DNA from 3 places in the Solibacillus sp. FSL W8-0474 genome. Region 2 is predicted to be linked to each of the others. Evidence: riboswitches for the same ligand, from Rfam matches in the RefSeq annotation. Region 2 holds a riboswitch; each other region holds the start of a gene.
The links. A riboswitch is a leader RNA that binds a small molecule or an ion and turns the genes downstream of it on or off. The one in region 2 is predicted to bind S-adenosylmethionine.
Positions count from the first base shown of each region.

Region 1: linked by a shared signal. The riboswitch ahead of NYE67_RS18635 (bifunctional homocysteine S-methyltransferase/methylenetetrahydrofolate reductase) and the one ahead of metK (methionine adenosyltransferase) in region 2 are both predicted to bind S-adenosylmethionine.
Region 3: linked by a shared signal. The riboswitch ahead of NYE67_RS01695 (O-acetylhomoserine aminocarboxypropyltransferase/cysteine synthase family protein) and the one ahead of metK (methionine adenosyltransferase) in region 2 are both predicted to bind S-adenosylmethionine.

Region 1 covers NZ_JBBOQJ010000001.1:3,681,158-3,689,528, forward strand. The annotation lists gene metH (methionine synthase) at 1-2,717, opposite strand, end outside; gene NYE67_RS18635 (bifunctional homocysteine S-methyltransferase/methylenetetrahydrofolate reductase) at 2,710-4,554, opposite strand; SAM riboswitch class I at 4,664-4,761, opposite strand; gene hemG (protoporphyrinogen oxidase) at 4,858-6,243, opposite strand; gene NYE67_RS18645 (chemotaxis protein) at 6,397-6,888, opposite strand; gene NYE67_RS18650 (tetratricopeptide repeat protein) at 6,989-7,834, opposite strand; gene NYE67_RS18655 (LysR family transcriptional regulator) at 7,836-8,371, opposite strand, start outside.
Region 2 covers NZ_JBBOQJ010000001.1:2,933,754-2,942,124, forward strand. The annotation lists gene NYE67_RS14755 (pyrimidine dimer DNA glycosylase/endonuclease V) at 1-206, shown strand, start outside; gene NYE67_RS14760 (alanine/glycine:cation symporter family protein) at 273-1,739, opposite strand; gene NYE67_RS14765 (alpha/beta hydrolase) at 1,872-2,675, opposite strand; gene NYE67_RS14770 (gamma carbonic anhydrase) at 2,812-3,324, shown strand; gene metK (methionine adenosyltransferase) at 3,429-4,625, opposite strand; SAM riboswitch class I at 4,887-5,002, opposite strand; gene pckA (phosphoenolpyruvate carboxykinase (ATP)) at 5,203-6,789, shown strand; gene NYE67_RS14785 (alpha/beta hydrolase family protein) at 6,918-7,697, opposite strand; gene NYE67_RS14790 (NUDIX hydrolase) at 7,681-8,148, opposite strand; gene NYE67_RS14795 (transposase) at 8,212-8,371, opposite strand, start outside.
Region 3 covers NZ_JBBOQJ010000001.1:338,991-347,361, forward strand. The annotation lists gene NYE67_RS01675 (hypothetical protein) at 1-484, shown strand, start outside; gene NYE67_RS01680 (hypothetical protein) at 566-979, opposite strand; gene nfsA (oxygen-insensitive NADPH nitroreductase) at 1,438-2,172, opposite strand; gene NYE67_RS01690 (DASS family sodium-coupled anion symporter) at 2,260-3,741, opposite strand; SAM riboswitch class I at 4,098-4,212, shown strand; gene NYE67_RS01695 (O-acetylhomoserine aminocarboxypropyltransferase/cysteine synthase family protein) at 4,329-5,633, shown strand; gene NYE67_RS01700 (hypothetical protein) at 5,822-6,220, shown strand; gene NYE67_RS01705 (homoserine dehydrogenase) at 6,449-7,435, shown strand; gene NYE67_RS01710 (hypothetical protein) at 7,534-8,371, opposite strand, start outside.

The DNA of each region.
Region 1 (8,371 bases), 750 kb from region 2:
ACATATGGGTGTAAATGGGCGATCGAGTAGTCCGGTTTAATATGCGGCACTAAATCTTTCGGCTTCCATACGTCAGCTTCCTTCACTGTGCGAACAGGCTTAACGGCAACAGCCACAGGTCGTGCCGCGCGTTTTGCATCTGATTCTATACGTTTTTCCCGAGATTCACGTAACTCTTCCAACAGTGCTTCACGCTCGTTTACATTCATTAATCGGTTTGCCTGTTCCAACCCTTGCATCGCATCTTTTGAATAAATGACCGGTCCATCATATTGAGCGGCAATTTTTGTTTCCGTAAAGCGCCGCGATAATGCTGCACCACCTACTAAAATTGGCACATCAATTCCTGCTTCTTTAAAGTCCTGTGCTGTAATGACCATTTGCTGAGCTGATTTCACGAGTAATCCTGATAAACCGATAAAATCGGGCTTTTCTTTACGAACAGCTTCAATAAGTTGGGCTGGGGTTACTTTAATCCCTAAATCCACAACACGGAAGCCGTTATTACTTAATATAATATCGACTAAGTTTTTTCCGATATCATGGACATCACCTTTAACGGTTGCTAAAACCATCGTTCCTTTAGTAGAACTCGTATCGCCTTTTTCCATAAATTGCTCTAAATGAGCTACCGCCGCTTTCATGACACCTGCGCTTTGCAGTACTTCGGCTACAATTAACTGGTTTTCATTAAATAGGCGACCAACTTCCGCCATTCCCGCCATTAATGGCCCATTAATGATATCCAGTGGTGCATCAAATTTTTCCAGTGCTGCATTTAAATCTTCAATTAACCCTTCTTTCGTACCTTCTAATATGTAATACGCAAGACGTTCTTCCACTGTCGCCGGTAATTCTTTCACAACTGCATCTTTCTTTTTATCGCGGTAAAAGTCAGTAAATACAGCGAGTGTTTTATCATTTGTATTGAATATTAAATCATTCGCCAGCTTGATCTCCTCTTCAGGAATCGACGCATAGCGCTCCAGTTTTTCAGTATTTACAATCGCATAGTCCAAGCCTGCTTGTGTACAGTGATATAAGTACACTGCATTTAATACTTCACGTCCAACTGGTGGTAAACCGAACGAAACATTACTTACACCGAGCACTGTTAAGCAGCCAGGTAAATGTTCTTTAATGAGGCGAATCCCTTCGATTGTTTCCTCAGCGGCACCGATATATTGCTCGTCACCTGTACCTACCGGGAACATTAACGGGTCAAAGATTATGTCTTCTGCTGACATGCCCCATTTTTCTGTTAACAACTTATAAGAACGCTTCGCTACTTCAAGCTTTTGCTCACGTGTAATAGCCATTCCAGTTTCATCAATCGTACCGACAACAAGTGAAGCCCCATATTTTTTCACGAGTGGCATAACAGCATCGAAACGCTCTTCTCCATCTTCCAAGTTAATCGAGTTAATAATGGCCTTCCCTTGCGAAAACTTCAGTGCGACTTCCATTACATTTTCATCTGTAGAGTCAATTACAAGCGGCACTTTAACTTTTTTCACAACTTCCTGCATGAAGTTTTTCATATCTTCTACTTCATCACGGTCAGGGTTTGCTAAACAAATATCGATGACATGCGCCCCGTTTTTCACTTGTGCACGCGCAATTTCCGCTGCTTCTTCAAATTTGCCGTCAACAATCAGGTTTTTGAATTTACGAGAGCCGATTACATTCGTACGCTCTCCGATAAATAACGGACGCATAGATTCATCATATTGCAAAGGCTCGATACCCGATACGACATGTCCGTGTGTTACATCTTTCGGCTCATGCGGTTTATAGCCATCTACAGCTTCACGGATCGCCGCGATATGTGCTGGCGTTGTACCACAGCAGCCGCCGACAATGTTCAGCCAGCCTTTTTCTGCGAAGCCTTGTAATTTTTTCGATAATGAATCCGGCGTTTCATGGTAGCAGCCTTCTTCGTCCGGTAAACCTGCATTCGGATAACAGCTAATATAGCCATTCGAAAGCTCCGCCAATGAACGGAGATGATCGGTCATAAATTCCGGACCTGTCGCACAGTTCAATCCGACAGACAACGGTTTAATGTGCTCAATTGAAATATAAAATGCTTCGATTGATTGCCCAGCAAGCGTTGTTCCCATTGGCTCAATCGTCCCTGAAATCATGACAGGCAACTCTTTACCAAGTTCTTCAAAGGCACGGTGAATTGCAATCGTTCCTGCTTTAACATTGAGCATATCTTGGGAAGTTTCCATTAAGAGCAGATCCGCCCCAGCTTCGATTAGCGCTTTTGCCTGGATATAAAAGTTTTCTTCTAGCTCTTCAAAAGTAATACCACCTGTTACCGACAATGTTTTTGTCGTAGGGCCGATTGCACCTGCGACAAAGCGCGGCCATTCTGGTGTCGAAAACTCTTTTGCCGCTTCCAGTGCAATTTCAACCGCTCGCTTATTGATCTCAACCGCCTTGTCCCCTAAGTCATATTCATCAAGAACAAGTGGTGTTCCGCCAAACGTATTTGTACAAATAATATCAGCGCCAGCAGCTAAATATTCACGGTGAATTTTGCCCAATACATTAGGTCTTGTAAGTACCAGGTTTTCATTACAACCGTCTAAGTCTTCTCCGCCAAAATCCTCATATGTTAGGTTTTCTGCCTGAAGCATCGTCCCCATTGCACCATCGATGATTAAAATTCTTTTTTGTAATTGCTCATGAATTGGGTGATTATACATTCGACTGAACTCCTTTACTTTCCACATCATATTGTTTTACATGCTCCATTAATTCCAGCGTCATATCATAGCGTAAAAACGGTGTAATTAAATAAATACCGTTAAAGTATTTGCATGCCGTATCGAGCAGCTCTTTGGCAATAGCGATTCCTTCTGCTGTCGATGCTTCCTTGTCATCCCCGCAAGCAGCCATGCGCGCAAGTACTTCATCGGACAATTTAATGCCCGGTACTTCATGATGTAAAAATTCCGCGCTGCGTGAAGATGTAAGTGGCATAATCCCGATATAAATCGGTGTTTCCAAATGCTTCGTTGCCTCATAGATTTCGATAATCTTTTCTTTCGTATATACCGGTTGTGAAATAAAGTAATCTGCACCATGCTCGATTTTCTTCTCTAAACGAGCTACAGCACGGTCCAATACACGGACATTCGGATTAAATGCAGCGGCCACCGAAAAATCCGCCTGTTTTCGCAGCGATTTCCCAGTAAAAGAGCTACCTTTATTTAACTGCTTTATAAGTGAAATAAGCTCCATTGACGAAACATCATATACGCTCGTTGCCCCCGGGAAATCCCCCACTTTTGTCGGGTCCCCTGTCACGACCAGAATATCATGAAGTTCAAGTGCATCAAGTCCCATTAAATGTGACTGAAGCCCAATTAAATTGCGGTCACGGCACGTTAAATGCGGCAATGAACGAATTCCATGCTCTTTTAAAATCGCAGCCATCGCGATATTACTGATGCGCGGGGATGCAAGTGAGTTATCCGCCATCATAATGACATCGGCTCCCGCTTTTGCCAGTTGTTTTGCCCCTTCTACAAACCCGTCAATTTCTAGATGACGCGGTGTATCAAGTTCCACAATGACAGAACGTTCACGTTTTGCTTTTTCATGGAGCGGTTCTTGCTTACGTGGCTCCGGAATACGGACAAATTGTGTATACCCGGGTTTTTCCTCTTTCGTTTCAATTGGCTGCATATTCGCCAGACGTTGTTTTACCGCCGCAATATGCTTCGGTGTCGTCCCACAGCAACCGCCAATTAAACGGACTCCTTGATTTACGAGTTCAACGGCTGCACGAGCAAAATAATCGGTTTCTGATTCATAGACAACACGGCCATCTTCAATATCTAATAACGATGCATTTGGATAAGCTGATAAAAAAGCTTTGTTCGGTAAGTTGACCCCTTCAAACGCCTGAATTGTATGGAAAGGACCTAACCGGCAGTTGCTCCCAACAATATCTGCACCTAACCTTTCCAATTCATGAAATGCTTCATTTAAAGACATTAAATTTTGAAGGATACCTGGTTCCTGCATCGTCACTTGGGCAATGATCGGTAAATCGGTCATTGATCGTAATAGGTGGACACAATGCGATAATTCTTCAAAGTCGTAATACGTTTCCAGTAAGAAGCCATCCGGTTCACCAGTTAGTAATACTTCCACTTGCTCTTGAAAGGCAGTTAAGATTTCATCTAATGTTGCATCACTTTTCCGAATCCCTCTAATGCCACCGATTGTTGCCAGAACATACTGTCCCCCCGGAGCAGCTGCACGCTTCGCAATCTTCAGTGCAGCTTCGTTAAATTCTTTTACATGACTTTCAAAACCATATCGAGCTAACTTAATCGCATTCGCTCCATATGTATTTGTTTGAATAATGTCTGCACCTACAGCAATATATTCACTATGAATTTTCTCGATAATTTCTGGTCGTGCAATATTCATTTCCTCATGGCAGTAATCCAACCCATAGGAATAAAGTAAAGTTCCAATTGCTCCGTCCGCCGTTAAAACGCGTGTTTTTAAATCTTGTAGTAAACCCAATTATTTCACTCCATTATTCACAGTATTTTCAGTATATTTTTAATACAAAAAAGCCTTCTTTCACTAAGCAAAAGAAGGCTTGATAGTTGTCAGTCGTCAACTTAATCCCTTCTCATCTTCTGGCTATCGCCACTGGATTTAGCACCTGACATAATGTTGGTTGCTGAAGTTTCAACGGGCCAGTCCCTCAACTTCTCTCGATAAGAAATTTTATGAATTTTTCTAAAAATTTAAAATTATTTAAGCTATCATATCGTTATCTAAATAAGACGTCAATACCCTTTAGCCTAATAAAGTATTTCTTTACATAATTCGTGCAATAATTTGTTCCGCCGTTTTTTTACCGTTTTGAATACAAGCACCGATCCCTACCCCAAAGTATGAACATCCAGCTAAAAGCAGATTCGGATAGTGCACTTCTAAATCGTCCACAACTTCAGATAACGCTTCATTATGCGCTAAATCATAGCGAGGCATCTGATTAATCCATTTCGTTATATTTACGACGGTTGGTTTCGCTTCAATACCCAAACTTAAGCGAATATCCTCCATTGCGACTTTCTCCAACTCTTCATCAGTCATGGCTGCCAGTTCTTCATAGCGCGGATTAATATTTTTATAAAATAAACGAACAAGCAGATTCCCTTCTGCTGAAGTATGCTTCCATTTACGACTTGTCCATGTAGAGGCATTACATACTAAATCACTATTATGGGAGACGATAAAACCTGTACCATCTGCTGGTAAAACACTGTCTGGTACATCAAAACCAACATACATCGTTAATGCTGATGCTGTTGTAAACTTTTCTAACTGTCCATCTAATTTTTCGTCTTGCAATACAGTACGTACTGTATTATTCGGCACAGCAAGGACCACAATATCCGCTATAATCGTTTCGTCCTCTAATACAACTTTATACTGTTCCCCTACTTTTTGTATTTGCTCAGTTGCGGCCTTTTTTATGAATTCCACTTCCGGCAATTGCTCTTCAAGGCGGTCAATTAATGAAGATAACCCCTTCTCGAAAGAAATAAATTTCTTATCCGCTGCTTTTTCAAACTGCTCGCGATTAGCTTCAAAACCTTTCATAATCGACCCATAATTATTTTTATAATCGACTAAATACGGTAATGTTGAAGCTAAGCTCAGCTGGTATAAATCTCCCGAATATACCCCTGCCAATACAGGAGCAATTTGTTTTCGCACTATTTCTTCCCCTAAAAAATATTCCAAAAATGCACCGATGGAACTTTCCTTCGTAAATTTTGTATTTGGAATGTCTATATCCTTTAATGCTCTTTTCTTTCCTTCTTCTGAAATTAACGTGCTCGACATAAGTGATTCCACGCTCATTGGAATCCCGAATGTTGACCCCGCGGGAATAGCATGTAGCTCATTATTAGTATGAATGTAGGATATACCTGTTTCGTTATAAACAAGCTCCGAATCAAAGTTAAGCTCTTTTACGAGCTCTAGGACATTTGGATGGCGGGCCACAATGGAATCCGCGCCGGTTTCCATAATAAACCCTCCTTCATGTACGGAATGTATCTTTCCGCCTAAATAGGGATTTTTTTCGATTAATACTAATCTTGCTTCGATATTCTTTTCATGCATTTGGTTTTTTAAATAATGCATCGTACACAATCCGGTAATTCCGCCACCTACTACAACTACAGTTTTCATATTAATTCGCTCCTATTTCGTTCACTCTCTCCTAACAGTATAATCTTTTTCGTTCAAAATATGGTCATAACGATATTACAATTTTCTAAATTTATATTGAATAAAAAAAACACAAACCTCCTCTGGTTATTTGAGAAAGTTTGCTTCATAGTTCTATTTAAAGGATAATTGCTGTGTCAGTGAAATAATCTCCGCTTCCAACGAAGCAGAACGTTTATCAAAATAACGTATGCGTTCTAAACTACGATTTTCGATATGTTTATTGGAATCTAACATATTAATAACATCACATGTGAAAAGTTTTAACGTACGGAAACCCGATTCAATTTTCCTTACTTCTTTTCCAAATGTTAAAGCCGTGTTATCAGTAGTTTTACCTTTTTTTATTTCGATAATATTTTTATTAATGAGATGATCAATCTCATTATAACGATCTGTTTGTTTATACGTCATCATTTGGATTCTTTGATTATATTTTATGACATCTTTATTATCTAATCCAGTTTGGACATATTCCCTTAAATATTCAACAATTGTACAAAGCATTGTTAAGTTTTCCCGTTGCTCCAATAGAATTTGCTGTAGTTTTTGAATAACATCTTCATTGTCATTAGAAGAGATATGCGGTACGGCAAACATGAACATAAAAATTCCCCTCCTTATCACTTTTCCCTATTGGTTATATTCCCAAGTTTACTGGAAAATTAAACATATAAATTACTAAGAAGTATAACTAAATTCCATCCTATTCGTTAAGGTTTTCAAGGCTTTTCAATTTTTCATGCCACTTAGCAGCTTCTATAGAATTTGTTTTTTCATAATAGTCTACTACCCTTTTTGTAGCTTCGATATCCCCTAGTATACTGGCCTGCTTGTAATAAGCCATGGCTCTGTCTACATCCTGCATGACGCCATGACCATGCTCATAGCAGTAACCTAAGTTATAAATTGCATCGACATGGAAATGCTCGCCCGCTTGTCTAAACCAGTTGATTGCTTCTCTATCGTTCTGCTGCTGGTTAAGTTCCCCTGAATAGAAAATCATACCTAGCCGATATTTAGCCTCTACATATTGAAGAGCAGCACTGCGCTTATAATAGTCCAAAGCTTTGGATGCATTACATTTGGTTCCCAAACCTTGCTCATACATAATTCCCAGTGTATACATCGCTTCTGGTACACCAAGCTCCGCTGCTTTTTCAAACCAAAAAAATGCTTTTTTCTCGTCGACTTCTGTAGCTTCACCATTGAAATACATATCAGCCAAATTATTCATTGCATCACGGTGACCTAATTGTGCAGCACTTTTATACAAGGATAAAGCTTGATGCTCACTGCCTTTTCCACCAAGGCCTTCAATATAACAGTTCGCTAGCTCATACATCGCCTCTGAATTTTTTCGTTCACTCATCTCATTGAGTAAATCGTACATTTCACCAAAATTACCATATTGTTTATATAATAAAGCAATATTGATAATTGCTTTTTCGCTACCTTTTTCCGCTAACTCGAATTCCTGTAACCAAATCGCTAAATTGTCTACTTCCCGTTCCTTAAGCCACACTAAAAATTTTGCATACTTGTCCATCATTTTAAACTTCCCTTTGCTGAAAATAATCTAATAAATATTGTCTGAATTCAACAACAGCAGGCGGGAGATATCGGTTTTTCGCCCAAGAAACACCAACAGAACGATAGCATGGAGGCTCTACCTTTAACCTCTTTACCTTATAATGGTCAAGCCCTTTAATATTTGGAATGAGGGAAATACCCATCCCCGCGCCTACAAATCCCGCCACAGTATGCATTTCTTCAGCAGCAAATGTTGTATTAAGTTCAATTCCCGCATCTAAAAAAAATTCATCGACTAACTGTCGTAGCGAGTTGCCTTTTTTTATTGCGATAAATGGTTCATTTTTTACTTCATCTAGTTTTACGGATTCCTGCATAGCTAATGGATGTGTTGTCGGAACAATTACGAAAAGTTCCTCCACAAATAATTCCTCAGTTTCTATTTCAATTACCTTTGATTCTATTTTTTGAGATAGGCACAAATCAATGGCCCCTTCTTCTAGTCTTTTCATTAAATTTAGTGAAGTAGCCTGTGTTAAAGAAAAATGCATATTTG
Region 2 (8,371 bases):
CTATTGATAAAATGGAGCGCTATTTTGCAGGGGTTACAGTTTCCCAGCACTACACACCTTTCAAAAACCATCATAACGATGAATATTTAACAATCTGTTATTACAATTTATATGAAAAATATATACGTGGACAAAAGGATTTTTCAGCAGAACAATTTGATGCATTACAACTTTATTTTTGCGCGAAAAAAAGAGAGTACAAATAATCATTTGTTCACTTAATAAGTTTTTCACATATAAAAAGAAGCAACCTATTAGGCTGCTCCTTTTTTCTATTTATCTTCCTTCTTATATGTCTCCCAGAAATCTGCATTTTTAATACCGAGTTTTATTGGATCAAACACCGGGTCTTTTCCTTCTTTTTTCTGTTGCTCATAGTCTTTTAAAGCAATGAGCGCAGGTTTCATGATGAATAATAGCATGATGACGTTAATCCAAACTGTTAATCCTAGCCCTACGTCACCGAATGCCCAAGCTAAATCCGATGTTTTTACAGTGCCGTAGAATGCAGAACCCAATAATATAAACTTCATCAGGAATATCCCTATTCTTCTAGCATTACCATTTAGCATATACGAAACATTTGTTTCCGCAATGTAGTAGTATGCCATTAATGTAGTGAAGGCGAAGAAGAATAATGAAATTGCCACAAACCCAGAACCAAAGTTATTTAAAGATGGGAACGCGTCATTTACCGCTGCTTGGGTAAAGCCTGAATACGTAATCGTCTCATCCATTTTTGCTTCGATTAATGGACCATCTTGGCTACCATCATGTACGTTGTATGTACCCATGAATAAAATCATCAATGCTGTTGCAGAACATACTAATAGTGTATCAATATATACTGATGCAGCTTGAACTAGACCTTGTTTTACAGGATGTGATACTTCAGCTGCGGCTGCAGGATGTGCACCTGTACCTTGACCAGCTTCGTTTGAGTAGATTGCTCGTTTTACACCCCAGAAAATCGCACTCCCGATCATCCCGCCAAATACAGCATCTGTTGCAAAGGCACTACGGAAGATTAAAGCAAATACATCTGGCACAGCTGTAATATTCATAATAATAATAATACCCGCTACCAATAAATAAGCTAATGCCATAAATGGTACTAAAATTTGCGCAGCATTTGCAATACGCTTAACACCACCAAAAATAATAACCGCTAATAAAAGAATTGTAACTAAACCAGTAACCCAAGGCTCAATTCCAAAAGCATTGTCTACTGCTCCAGCAATCGCATTTGCCTGAACACCTGGCATTAAAAATGCCACAGAGGCAATCATCGCAATTGCAAAAATAACACCTAAGGCACGAATACCTGTTGTCTTTTCAATATAGAATGCTGGACCACCGCGGTATTGGCCATCTTTCTTTTCTTTGTAGATTTGTGCTAATGTCGATTCCATATATGCTGTTGATGCTCCAATAAATGCAGTAACCCACATCCAGAACACCGCACCAGGACCACCGAACGCGATTGCTGTAGCAGTACCAACGATATTACCTGTACCAACACGGCCCGACAAAGCAATGGACAATGCCTGGAACGAAGATACACCTGCTTCTGACTTCTCTCCTTTAAACATTAACTTGAACATGTCTCCAATTAATCGGACTTGTGCAAATTTTGTCAGGATTGAAAAGAACAAGCCTACAATTAAAATACCGTAAATCATTACTGGACCCCATAGAATATTATTGGCCCATCCTACAAAATCATTAATAAAATCCATATTTTACCCCCTTGTTGAACTATTGTATTAATTAGAAATTTAGTATATTACAAATATTCTAAAATTTCGATATATTTTTTACTGAAATTTTTAAAAAAACCTAACAAAAGTCGAATTTTGTTAGGTTTTTCATTATTCTACTATATAACCAAGGTCTCTTAAGACATTATTAATAAAATCAATTGTGTATCGGAAAACATCCTCACGTTCCACTTCAAAAAACAAACTATGCAGGCATCCATTCCATTGTTTATAGTGGAATTCTGAAAGAGTTTGTTCCATCAGCCACCTTTTAGAAGTACTAATATCCGTTATTTTATCATTTTCCCCGGTCATTAGTAACAGTGGAATATCAGGGAATTTATTTTCAGGATCACGGATTGTTCGCGTCATATGTTGCCAATCCCGATACCATTTAACAGTCACCATACTATTTAACGGTAACTGCTCCTTTAACTCCATTAATACATCCGTATTACGTGTGAAATATTGTATACTCAATTCATGTTTTAATTTCACATTCGATGTTATTGCACTAAAGCTTGATAATGCATTGGATAATTTTCCCGGTGCTAATTTAAAATGAAGCCACGGCGATGTTAAGACAACACCCGCGCATTCTATTTTATTTTTCTGAAGTACGTATGTTGCTATAGATGCACCTAATCCATTGCCTACAATAAATAGAGGCAAATTATATTCTAGGGCAACTTTTAATAACACTTTTGTATAATTATAGTATTCTTCAAAATTCTCATCATGATATCTTGCATATTTTCCTTGCTCACCATGCCCAGGTAAATCCCCCATTACTACATGAAAGCGAGCACTTCTGAATTTTTCGATTAACCATGCGTACCACCGATGCTGTTCATATGCACTATGAAGAATAACGACTACGGCTTTTGGCTGCTGCTCTGTTTCCCATTTCCACATGGTCAATCCTCCTTACTTAAAACAGTCTGCTATAATTTATTATATAAAGTTAAGAGATGTTAATTGAAAATTAATAGTGATTTGATACGATTACATTAGCTCTTATACATTCTATAAAAGAAATGAGGAATTGAACATGATATACCCTTATAAAGATAAATCACCAACTATTCACCCAACTGCCTACATTGCTGATTATGCAACAATAACAGGCGATGTGACAATAGGGGAAAATACTTCCATTTGGTTTAATACAGTCATACGCGGCGATGTGAATAAAACAATCATTGGAGATCGTGTTAGTATTCAGGATTTAAGTTGTCTTCACCAAAGCCCTGCAGCTCCACTCATTATTGAAGATGAAGTTACAGTAGGTCATCAAGTAACATTACATAGCTGTACAATAAGAAAACGCGCTTTAATCGGCATGGGTTCCATCATTTTGGATGGTGCAGAAATAGGCGAAGGAGCATTTATTGGTGCAGGTAGTCTCGTACCACCTGGAAAAGTAATTCCTCCCAATTCACTTGCTATGGGGCGCCCAGCAAAAGTTGTACGTGAAGTAAATGCAGAGGACCGGGCAGATATGGATCGCATAATTAATGAATACGTAGCGAAGGGACAATATTATAAATCATTGCAGAAGTAACATTCCGCTATCAATCCAATTACTTACAATATAAAGGAAGGAAGTATTATTTTTCATTATAATAGAAAAGGAGCCGTCCATTTAAATGAACGCTCCTTCTTTCTTTAAATTCCGGCTTTTTCTTTAAGTTCTGCCGCTTTATCTGTATTTTCCCATGGTACATTGATGTCAGTACGACCGAAGTGTCCATATGCTGCTGTTTGTTTATAGATTGGACGGCGTAAATCCAACATTTTAATAATTCCTGCTGGGCGTAAATCAAATAGCTCTCGAACCCATTCTACGATTTTGGAAGATTCTACTTTACCAGTTCCGAATGTATCTACCGCAATTGATACTGGTTGTGCAACACCGATTGCATAAGCCAATTGAACTTCAGCACGATCCGCTAAGCCTGCAGCAACGATGTTTTTTGCGACATAACGAGCTGCATATGCTGCTGAACGGTCCACTTTCGTTGCATCCTTACCAGAGAATGCACCACCACCGTGACGTGCGTAACCACCGTACGTATCTACGATAATTTTACGACCTGTTAGACCAGCATCTCCTTTTGGACCACCAATTACGAATCGACCTGTTGGATTAATGAAATATTTAGTTGCTTCATCTAATAACTCAGAAGGAACTACTGGTTTAATAACATGTTCTTTAATATCCGTTTGAATTTGCTCCAATGTCGCTTCTTCATCATGCTGTGTTGAAATAACGATTGTATCCACACGAACAGGCTCATTGTTTTCATCGTATTCGATTGTTACTTGTGTTTTACCATCCGGACGTAAATATTCTAATTCCCCTGATTTACGCACTTCTGTTAAACGACGAGCTAATTTATGAGCTAAAGAAATAGGCATCGGCATAAGTTCCGGTGTTTCATTACATGCGTAGCCGAACATTAAACCTTGGTCTCCAGCACCGATTGCTTCTAATTGATCTTCTGTCATAGAACCTTCACGCGCTTCTAAAGCCTGATCTACACCTTGTGCAATATCCGGTGATTGTTCACCAACTGCAACAAGTACAGCTAAGTTCTCTGCGTCAAAACCATATTTCCCACGCGTATAGCCAATCTCTGCTACCGTATCACGGATAATACCTTTCATATCTACATAAGTAGAAGTTGTAATTTCACCAGATACTAATACTAAGCCTGTTGTTACCGTAGTTTCACAAGCTACACGTGCATTTGGATCTGCTGCTAAAATTGCGTCTAAAATGGCATCCGAAATTTGATCGCAAATTTTATCTGGATGTCCTTCCGTTACACTTTCTGATGTAAACAGTCGACGATTTTTCATGTCATTTCCTCCTAATTCACTTTGGCAATTGTTTTTATTGATACGGTACTCATTACCCATGTCCGTTATATTGCGTCTTACACCGTGGCATAATAGCATTATTAACGTCAAGCTTTATTTGCTTTAACACGAGGGTCTGAAAGGCTGTAACTATATAATTTTCGCTCAATACGAAATTGTAAATTCAAATAAAAAAATCCTTTCACTCATAACCGTGTTCATCACACGTGAGGAAAGGATATTACGTTTCGTTACCTTTCACTCTTATCGTTCAAGGGAAATTTTGCCCTTGCATCAGGTTGGCACCAACACGTATAAAATATACGCAGGTTGCCGGGTTTCATAGGGCCTGCCCCTCCACCAGCTCGGGATAAGAGTATCCGTTCAATTACACATCCTACATAAAAAAATAAGTGCTGTCAATAAATTTTGTCTGATTTTAAACAGTTAAAAATTCCACAAAAAAATAATTCATAATTAGTATAGATTATATCCTTCAATGTGTTATACTATTTTTGAATTAATAACAACTCCCCTACTATAAGGGAATACTATAAAAAAGGATGGTATTTAATAGATGAATTCGGTAGAAATTGCTAACGAGCTGAAAGAACTTTTAAACGGGGAAAACATCAAAACTCAATTATCTGTTCCACAATTAGTTGAAAAAGCTACATCACGTGGAGAAGCAATGTTAACTGTTGATGGCGCATTACGTGCTGAAACAGGTAAATATACTGGTCGATCACCTAAAGATAAATATATCGTTGAAGAGGAAAACTCTAAAGATAAAATTGATTGGGGTAAAGTTAACCGTCCTATCTCTTCAGAAGTATTTGATAAGCTTTATGTCAAAGTTGTAAACTACCTAAAAGAACGCGATGAATTATTTGTATTCAACGGTTTTGCGGGTGCTGACAAAGACTCTCAATTATCGATTAAAGTAATTAACGAATATGCTTGGCATAACCTATTCTGTCATCAATTATTCATCCGTCCTACAGCAGAAGAATTAGCTGCACATGTTGCTGACTTTACAATTGTTTCTGCTCCAAACTTTAAAGCAGATCCTGAAGTAGATGGAACTGGTTCGGAAACATTTATTATAACATCAATTGAAAAGAAAATCATCTTAATCGGTGGTACTGAATATGCTGGCGAAATGAAAAAATCAATTTTCGGGATTATGAACTATTTGTTGCCTGAACAAGGTATTTTCCCAATGCACTGCTCAGCTAACGTTGGCGAAAAAGGCGACGTTGCCCTGTTCTTCGGTTTATCAGGTACTGGTAAAACAACTTTATCAGCTGATTGCGACCGCAAATTAATCGGGGATGATGAACACGGTTGGTCTGATAATGGTGTTTTCAACATTGAGGGTGGATGCTATGCAAAAACAATTAACCTCTCTGCTGAAAATGAGCCGGAAATTTACAATGCAATCCGTTTCGGTTCTGTATTGGAAAATGTAGCGGTTGATTCAGAATCACGCATTTGTGACTACGACGATGGATCTTTAACAGAAAATACTCGTGTTGCATACCCAATCGATTATATTGATAACATCGTATTACCATCAGTAGCAGGTCACCCAAACACAATTGTCTTCTTAACAGCGGACGCGTTTGGCGTACTACCTCCTATTTCAAAATTAACGAAGGAGCAAGCGATGTACCACTTCTTAAGTGGCTTCACTTCAAAATTAGCAGGTACAGAGCGTGGTGTCACTGAGCCAGAGCCAGTTTTCTCTACATGCTTCGGTTCACCATTCCTTCCACTTCCTGCAACAGTCTATGCAGATCAATTAGGTAAGAAAATTGACGAGCATGGTTCACAAGTGTTCTTAGTGAACACAGGTTGGACAGGAGGAGAATACGGTGTAGGTAGTCGTATGAAACTTGCTTATACTCGTACAATGGTACGCGCTGCCATTAACGGTGAATTAGACAATGTTGAAACAACACAAGATGGAGTATTTGGTTTAAATATTCCTGTAGCTATTGAAGGAGTACCTTCTAGCGTATTAAATCCACGTGCTGCATGGGCTGATACTGCTGCATACGATAAAAAGGCTACTGAACTTGCAGAGCTATTTAAAAACAACTTCACAAAATTCGCTGATGTTGATGAAGCTATCGTGAAAAAAGGCGGTCCATTAGTATAAATTACTAATGTTTAGCTCGACATATTGTTTGACGATATAGTCTGCACTAATACTACGACGTCAAACTTAAAAATATATCATAGTAAAAGGGATGTAGCGTATTTCCACGCTACATCCCTTTTTTGGATTTACTGTTGTTTCATCCATTCACTAATTTTTTTTACTGTTTCTCTATTCAGATTTGGCGGGTAATGATGTTTCAGCCTAGATGAATACCATGTCTCAACTTGTTTGCCTTTATCTTTCAAATAACGCTCCAATTGATAGGCATGTTCAATATTAACATGTTGATCTTCTGCCCCATGTATAATTAATACTGGTGATTGAACGTTTTCAATATTGTATAAAGGCGTACGGCTTTCATAGTTTTCTGGTACTTTATTAGGAGTTCCTCCCACTATTCTTTTTAATCCACGACGCATGTCGATTCGATCCCAATAGGTCGCTGTTGCATCTGAGACACCAGCCCATGTTACGACAGATTTTACATCATCACGTAATATTGCTGTCCACAACGCCATTAAGCCTCCTCGAGAAAACCCAAACAAATTCACCTGTTTAACACGGTTAAACTGTTTCAGTACATCTACACCAAAAACTGCATCATACCGATCTTGCCCCGCAAATTCGTCTTTTCCTTCTCCCCCACGATTTCCACGATAATAGGGTGCAAACACGATAAATCCATGCATTGCAAACTGGGCGATACGGGCAGGTCTAACCATACCGATTGATTGTAGTCCACCACGTAAATATAAAAGGGCTTCATACTGCCCCTGTACTTTAGGACGCGCCAGCAACCCCTTTACACGCAATCCTTGAGACCAATATGTCACTTCATCTAAACGGACATGCGGATTCGGAGAGGGATATTGATGCATTGATAAAATTTCACCATTTGCGTTCATAATTATTCACTTCCTGCAGCATCTTTTTCATACCTGCATCTCGCATATAAAAGCTTAAATTTGGCTGTTGCCAAAGTTCCTCTTCCGTTAACCATAAAATGCCTTCTGTTTCAAAGTCTCCTACAAAGGGTTCGATATCTTTTACTTTTGCTGTAAAAACTGCCTTACAAAATGGAATAGTATCATGAACAATATAGTAGGCAAACCATTTAACATCATCTATTATTACATTGGCTTCCTCATATACTTCTCGGATAGCTGCCTGCACTAATGTTTCACCGGGCTCCTGCTTTCCTCCAGGAAACTCTACGCCACGTCGATGATGTATTGTGCACAACCATTTCCCCTCGTATTGTACAAGAGCCAGGACATGCTTAGGCTCTATTTCAAAAGGTCCTTCATCAAATCTTAAATCTACCGGTAATCCATTCTCATCAATAAATCTAAACATTTTCGCTCAACTCCTATTACTAGTTTAGCGAACAGATGTCTCTCATTCAATAAAAGCGGGTAGTTAATGATTAAAATATGGCAATTGCTCTACAAATTTTTTCGCATCTTCATCTCCAAATTCATGTATAAGTGCATAGACCTTTTTCAAACGATGGTCTATTTCATGATTCAATCTATCTAAATGATAAGGGATGAAGGGCATATGCGCTCGAAAGGCATTC
Region 3 (8,371 bases), 2.6 Mb from region 2:
AGGGGCTCTCGATATAATTGAGAAAAAGTTCATCGAAAAAGAATGGAACGGTGAAATGCCGATTCTTTATAACTTTTACGGGGAAGCAAGCTGGCTATCGGCTGTTTTAGATGCAAATGGCTTTTTACAAAACTATTTCATCGTTTCCGCGGCTAATCCGGAAATTTCAGCTTTCGGTACGACACCTAATGAAGCGCTAAGACTATATAAAACAGCACTCAGCAGGGGCGGAAGTACGGTGGATGGCTCTTCGAATGCCGAGGAAGCACAGTTGGCATCAGAAGTTGTCCGTGTTTATAAAGAACGTGTAGGGGATTTCACAATTGTGACGTTCTTAACGACAACTGGGGAAAACTTCATTGTAAGTTCAGAAACAGCACCTTTTGCAATTTACTTGCAGGAAGGCGATAAAGTAGTGCTGACATATTCAAAAACAGGGGAAGATTTCCAACCTGTAAAAGCACTGCAGATTGTAGGATTATAATAACAATAAAGGAGCATGCCGTAATCTCGGCATCGCTCCTTTATTTTTTAGTGGAACTTGTTTTTTGAAAACCTACTGTTTTTAATACTCCTGAATAAACTGCACCATTTTTTTATAACGTTCTTCAATATGATTATCTGAATAAAGTGTAATTGAAAGGAATTTATCGTGTTGTTCTTTTAAAATTGCACGCTCTTCCGCAAATTTCTCTGCTTGTTCGCGTTCGAGAATGTAATGTAAGTGGAAAATTTGCAATAGCGCCACTTCCGGATCTTCCAAATTGCAAACAAACTTAATCTGCCAAATATGTGTATAGGAAATATATTGATTGACATAAGCAGTGATTGCTTCATATTCTTCTTTATTAATATGTGATGCAATATGATTGTGGACATCTCTTAGTGCAGTGTTAATATCGATTATTTGCAACAAATGTTTGCGCACTGTTTTTAAATGTTGACGTTCCAAGGATTTTGCTACAAAACTAGGGGTCATTTTAATTCCTCCCTTTTACTACTGCTGTAACAATATTTTAACAAAACATAATAAAAAAATCTTAGGTATTAAAGATCGAATTAACTACAGCAATAAAATTAATTACCATTATTCTTATATAGAAAGAACTAACATCAAAAATTCCTCTAGTATAATAGGATCCAGTGATAACGTTGGGGAAAAATAGAAAGGGGCTGGGACAAAAGTAGAAATTTCTTTGTATAAGGGAAATATTCTTATTAAGGAATTGATATTATATGAATTGATTGGAGTGAAGGGGCGACTCCTGGGGGAACAGCAAAATTTATTTTGCGACGAGTAACCGCAGGAGCACCGACGCCTGAGACTACAGGCTCAGGCCGTGCCCCCGGAAAGCGTCCCCGTAACGGAAATCAATTCTGGCAGAAGCAGAAAAAATAGATGTTTTTCATTTTATCCCAGCCTCTTTAGATATTCCTTTATTTCCAGTTAAATCCTTTAGAAGCTAGGAAATCTTTCATATGTGGGCGCTTTTGTTCTATTAAAAAGTCTGCCATTTGCTTCGTCCATGTAGCCATTTTTTGGTTAGAAGAACGGCTTGCGTAGTAGCTTTCCATCGTTGCATCGTATTCATCTAAAAGAGAATCATACTTTTCGACGTTATAACTGTTTTCATGCAACACGGCATCTACTGGTAAACGCGGTTTTGTTTCGTTTCGTTTTGTAGGTGTCCCGATTGTCATAGCAAATAGAGGGAAAACATTTTCAGGCAAGTTGAACAGGTCGCTGATTTCCTTTGGATTTGTACGTGCACCGCCAATATAACAAATACCATAGCCCATTGCTTCTGCTGCCACAACGAAGTTTTGAGCAAATAGTGAAACGTCTGCAACCCCTACAAGCACGTTTTCTGCTGAGTCTGTGACAATGTTAACATCATGCTTTTGACCAGCTGCTTGTAATCGCTTGAAGTCTACACAAAATAAAAATGAGGCACCTGCTGTTTGGAATTGGAATTCATTTTTAGATAGCTCACCTAGTTTTGCTTTCTTTTCATCATCCGTTACCCATATAACACTATATGCTTGGACAAAGTGCGAGCTTGCTGCCATTTGAGCAGTTTCAATTAAATCAATAACTGTATCCTTTGAAATTACTTCACCTGTATATTTCCGAACAGATGAGTGACTACGTAACAATTCTCTCGTTTCCACATGAACATCTCCCTTTGTATGTAATAGAAAAAGCTTAAAGGAATGATCCTTTAAGCTTATTCTAGTCAATTTTTTACTTGAAGTCGATTATAATAGCCCAATCCATTTCCAGTACGTTGCGCTTAGAAGAAGTATTAAAATATAACCAACGATTGTTAGCGGAATACCTGACTTCAAAAAATCCTTTGTTGTAAATGCGCCTGTACCGTAAGCAAGCATGTTTTGCGGTGCGCTTACTGGTAATAGGAATCCGAAGCAAATAACAAACTGCTGGATTAGTACAAAACCAATTTGATTTTCTAAAGGCATCGGTAAACTAATGGCTAATGCGATAAATACGGGAATCAAGGCAGAAGCCAAGCTTGTCGCAGATGCAAAACCTAAATGAATGACAATATTGAAAACAGTAACTAATGCTATGGTAGCTATAATAGGCATAGTCTCTAAGCCAAGTGAGCCGAAAATCGTATTAGACAGCCAGGCTGCACCTTTTGTACCCAAAAGAGTCGTTCCAAGTGAAATACCGACTGCAAAAACAATCAATGTACCCCAATCAATACGGCTAGAAGCTTCTTTCCAATTAAATACTCCAATTTTAGGTGTCAATAAAAAGGCAATAGCTAAAATGGTAATCGTTGTCGTATCAAATGGATGCAATTTTCCTTCTGTTGACCAGAAGAATAATAGTAGAACAGAAGTGATGATTAAAGTAATTTCTTTGCGTTTTAAAGGACCAAGATCTTGCAATTGCTTACGGATAATTTCTTTTCCGCCAGCGATATTATCCGTTTCGGGTTTGATTAATTTAATCATAACAAAGAATAATACGAAGGACATGATGACTGAAAACGGCGCGGCATACATAAACCACTTGCCCCAAGAAATATCGACTCCAAATTCAGAGTTAATAAAACCAAGTGCTACTAAGTTTTGCGCTGCAGCAGTTTTAATCCCCACATTCCAAATTGAAACAGCTTGGGTAGCGGTAATAACTAACAACGCTGCAAGTCTACTTTCTTTAGATAATCCAAAGGCCGCAACAACCCCTAATAGAATAGGGACAACTGCACCAGCACGAGCAGTCGCGCTTGGTACAACAAAAGCTAATACAATTGCTACTAAAATAGCCCCTACTACTAATGCTTTCGTTTTTGTTCCAACTAATGATAAAACCCACAGTGCAATACGCTTATGAAGGTTCGTTATTTGCATGGCAGCTGCTAAAAATAATGCAGCCCCGACTAACGCAACCGAGGAACTACTAAATCCACCTAACGCTAATTTTAACGCTTCTTTAGTGCCCATTTGTACCGAAGGATCTTCCATACTCGGAGCCAAACCTAATAAAACAGCGATGGCAGCTAATATCATTGCAGAACTAACCGGATAGGCTACCGCTTCGGTTACCCATAATATAACGGCAAATGCTAAAATAGCTAATGCTCGTTGTCCAACAACGGGAAGATCTCCACCACTATTTGGAAGTAAAACAATGGTAATGAGTGCTGCAAACGCTAAAACTATCCATAATGGTTTTAAATTTCGTTTACTTGTCGCTTCTGTTGCCATACTTAACGCCTCACTTCGTTTAAAGTTTTAGTTAAATAATAAATTAATAAGACAAAATATACCTATTCTTCTAAAAGTAAAATATGTTCTTTATTTCCAATTGAAAGGGGAATCCCTTAACAATTATGATTATAGCACTTCCAAAAAATGATACATGTTAATATTTGGTGAATAAATATATTGAGAAAAATTTTGTTTTAAGCAGAAATTGTATAGAATAGTATAATAATTTTAGTGTAGGAAGATAAAATATTTTTATGAATTAATTTAAAATCAGAAAATTTTAATTTTTCGGTTGACTTATAGAATTACTCTGCTTTATACTGAGAATCAACGATGGAACATAAATCACATATCTCTTATCAAGAGCGGCGGAGGGAATAGGCCCTGAGATGCCCGGCAACCAGTAAGTGATGAACTGACTAAGGTGCTAAATCCTACAAAATGGACAATCATTTTGAAAGATAAGAGGAGGCAAACTTGCTCATGCGCAACCCTCTTCTTAACTGAAGAGGGTTTTTTTCATTTAAAAAATCCTCCTCAAAAACACCGATTTCACCATCGAATAATTTTAGGAGGTTATTAGAGTGACGAATTTAAGACCAGAAACTTTATTATTGCACGGGGGGCAAAAGCCAGATCCTGTAACGGGGGCGATTGCAGTTCCTGTATATCGTACAACTGCCTATGCATTCAATGACACTGCTCATGCGCAACGTCTATTTGCATTACAGGAAACTGGCAATATTTATTCTCGTATTATGAATCCTACAGTGGGGGCATTTGAAGAACGGGTTGCTTTACTTGAGGGGGGCACAGCTGCAGTAGGGCTTTCATCTGGCGCAGCAGCAGTGGCATTCTCCATTTTAAATGTAGCCGGTGCAGGAGATGAAATTGTTGCTGCTGGTTCTCTGTACGGAGGAACATACAATTTATTCGCAACTACATTGCCTCGCTACGGCATTACAGTAAAATTTGTGGATGAATCAGATCCTGCAAACTTCCAAGCGGCGATTACTGATAAAACGAAGGCGATCTTCGCTGAAATAATCGGAAATCCAAGCTTGAAAGTACTCGATATTGAAGCAGTAGCAAACATCGCTCATGACAATGGTCTTCCGTTATTAATAGACAGCACATTTGCTTCCCCATATGGAAGTAATCCGATTGAATTCGGCGCGGATGTTGTCATTCATTCTGCAACAAAATGGATTGGCGGTCATGGAACGACGATCGGTGGGATTGTCGTTGATGCTGGAAAGTTTGACTGGACACAAGGAAGACATCCAGGGTTTACAGAACCGGATACTTCTTACCATGGTCTACGCTACGGAATTGACACAGCAGGCGCTGCATTTGCGACAAAGCTTCGTGTTCAACTATTGCGTGATTTTGGTCCAACATTATCTGCTGATGCGGCATTTAATTTCCTACAAGGACTAGAAACGCTTCATTTGCGTATTGTCCGTCACAATGAAAACACACAAAAAGTTGCCGAGTATTTAAGAAACCACCCATTTGTGGAATACGTAAATTACAACGGTTTTGAAGATTTTGAGACACATGATTTGGCGAAAAAATATTTGAAAAACGGCTTCGGATCAATCATTACGTTCGGCATTAAAGGTGGACGTGAAGCAGGGCGCCAAGTAATTGATAACGTGGAATTATTCTCGCATGTAGCCAACGTTGGGGATGCCCGTTCATTGATTATCCATCCTGCGAGCACAACGCACCAACAGTTGTCTGTTGAAGAATTAAAAACTGCCGGCGTATCGGAAGAGCTCATTCGCTTATCGATCGGATTAGAAGCAGCAGAAGATATTATCGCGGATTTAGAACAGGCATTAGCGAAAGTAGCGGCTGAAGTAGGCGCAGAAACAAACGCATAAACCTTTAAAAAAGGCTTAGCTTTTCCCATTCGAGAAGCTAAGCAATTTTTAGAAAATTAATTCCTACTAATTATATAAGTTTTATTGACAAAATAAATACCTAGTAATACAATTGGAATAATAAAACTACCAACCAAAATATTTGAAATAATGTTGCAGCATTATTGAAGGAAAAGGAGTTGTTCGACATGGGGAAAGTATACAGTGCACAAAATGTAGCAGCCTACATTATTTATGAATTAAACGAAGTAAAGGAATATGTAAATGCTTGTGCAATTCAGCAAATTTTAGCGGATGTAAATGTCATGTGGCAAAAGGTTTTTGGGCATAGTGCTTTCTCGGAACAAACTCACAATCTGGAAACAACAGGCTATGTCATAAAGGAAGTTGCTGAGGAGTATAACGTTCATGGAAGTGCGCATATTTTAACTCCAGCACGCGAATGGTTTTTAAAATATGGTGAGTTCCAGTTAGTGCAACGCCCATATGCGGTGCCAAACTACTCCGTAAAAGAAGAACTTGTTATGACAAAAATTTTAAATGCGCATCGTTTACGCGTATATAATTCTGTAAATGTAGCAGTATAAAATAACTTTAAACACTAGCCAGAGAATTTCTGCTAGTGTTTTTGTTTACCCGATTTAGCTATTAAACAATAGAATTTAAATGAAATTTGACCGTTTACAGTAAACAAATGTCCTTCTAGGAGAGATTCTCCTTGTTTTCATGTATTATATAGGATAGAATTTCTTTAAGATAAATTATTTGAATTATTCGTCAATATATATGTGTTAAGAATTTGGAGGAGAAAGGCAATGGCAACAATCAAGGCAGCGATCTTAGGATTTGGCACAGTAGGTCAGGGAATTTACCATATTTTAAATGAGAAGAGGCAGGAGCTTCGCGAAAAGCTGGGGGTAGAACTGGAGGTCGCGAAGATTTTAGTAACCGATGCAAGCCGTGAGCGTGTACCGGGAACAAAGCATTTAATGACAGAGTCAATGGATGACGTACTGGCGGAGAGTGACCTGCAAGTAGTATTTGAAGCGATTGTAAATGAAGAACCTGCATTCACATACTTAAAACGTGCTGTTGAGGCGAAATGCCATGTCATTACAGCGAATAAAGTGATGCTTGCGAAACGGGGCGAAGAACTCGAAGCATTAGCAAAGTTAAATGGTGTATTTATCGGCTTTGAGGCAACCGTAGCAGGTGGTGTGCCTATTATAAAAACGATGAAAAACATTCTGCTTGTAAATGAAGTTAGATGTGTACAGGGAATTTTAAATGGAACGACAAACTACATCTTAACGAAAATGCGTGCAGAGGGCTGGAGTTTTGATCAGGCGCTAAAAGAAGCGCAGCAATTAGGCTATGCAGAAGCAAATCCATTTAATGATATTTCGGGTCAAGATGCCTTTAAAAAGCTGATGATTTTATCAAGCTTAGCATTTGGAGAACAGCCAAACTGGGCAGATGTAGATGTGATTGGCATTGATACAATATCAGCAGAGCAAGTAGCCGATGCGAAAGCGCAAGGGCTACGCTACCGTCATGTGGCAGAAGTTGAAAAGCTGGAAGATGGTACAATTCATGCAAAAGTTGCACCGCTCTTAGTAAATAATGAACATCCACTTTATCCGGTGGATGATGTCTTTAATGCCGTAACGATGGAAACAGACTATATCGGCACATTATCCGTAATCGGACCAGGAGCAGGTATGTATCCGACAGCAAGCGTTATGGTAGAAGATTATGCGGAGATTATTGGCAAACGGGCAGGTTTTACAGTAACAATTTAACAAGAGAGAAGCTATCTCACTTAATGAATTAAATATTATCCATGAAGTATAAGACACCATTGTTCCTCTTTAGAAACAATGGTGTCTTTAGGTTGCTGTTACGAACTCTGCTGTACATTAAGGGTAGAATCAAATTTTTGAAACAGGTCTCTAACAGATGGGTGTAGTTGATTGTTTTCTTCTATAATTAACTCTTGTATCTCACTCTCTTTTATCATCCTATAAATCGTTTTTAACTGATCCACTTGAACGGCTGTTGGTGAGTCGATAATCATTTCGTTAAGGAAGGTAATGGGACCGTTTAAAGAAACATTTAGTTCAGGATTCAGGGTAAAGGCTAGCTCGAAAAGATGTTGAGCATTTCTAAATTCCTGTAAGACCGGCTCTATGATATACCATCTCTCCTGAGGGTCCTGAAGGGTATTTTCACTGGCTTCTTGTATTGGGACCGTTTTCTCAAAGGCTATTTCCATAAGTTCATAAGCGTCTTTAAAAAGAGCATAGGAAGCGGGTTGATTATAATAATCGTTCATATTCTCTTTTTTATAAAAGGTTTCTTTTTGAAATCCCTTTACCTTTTGATCGTAAGTGAATTTTTGGATAATGATATTACTGTGCTGCGTCATGTGCATCACAATTCCCGGCTTTCCATCAAAAGTTGCGGTACTAAAATCCAGGGAGCCTAGTTGAATATAATCATCAAATAGCGGATAAGAATTTTCACCATCCTGCACTACTAACAACCAGTTCTGGCCATCGTCCCAAGCGAATAAACCATTTTCCACTTTTCCTGCATTTACGTACAATGCAATAATTTCCTCTTCACCATCTTCATCGATATCTAAGCTTTTTTTCTTATAAAGAGTCTGAGGATACTTTTCAATATTTATTGCTGAAATAGTTGAATAATCACTGTTTGCTTGTTTTATGAGAGCC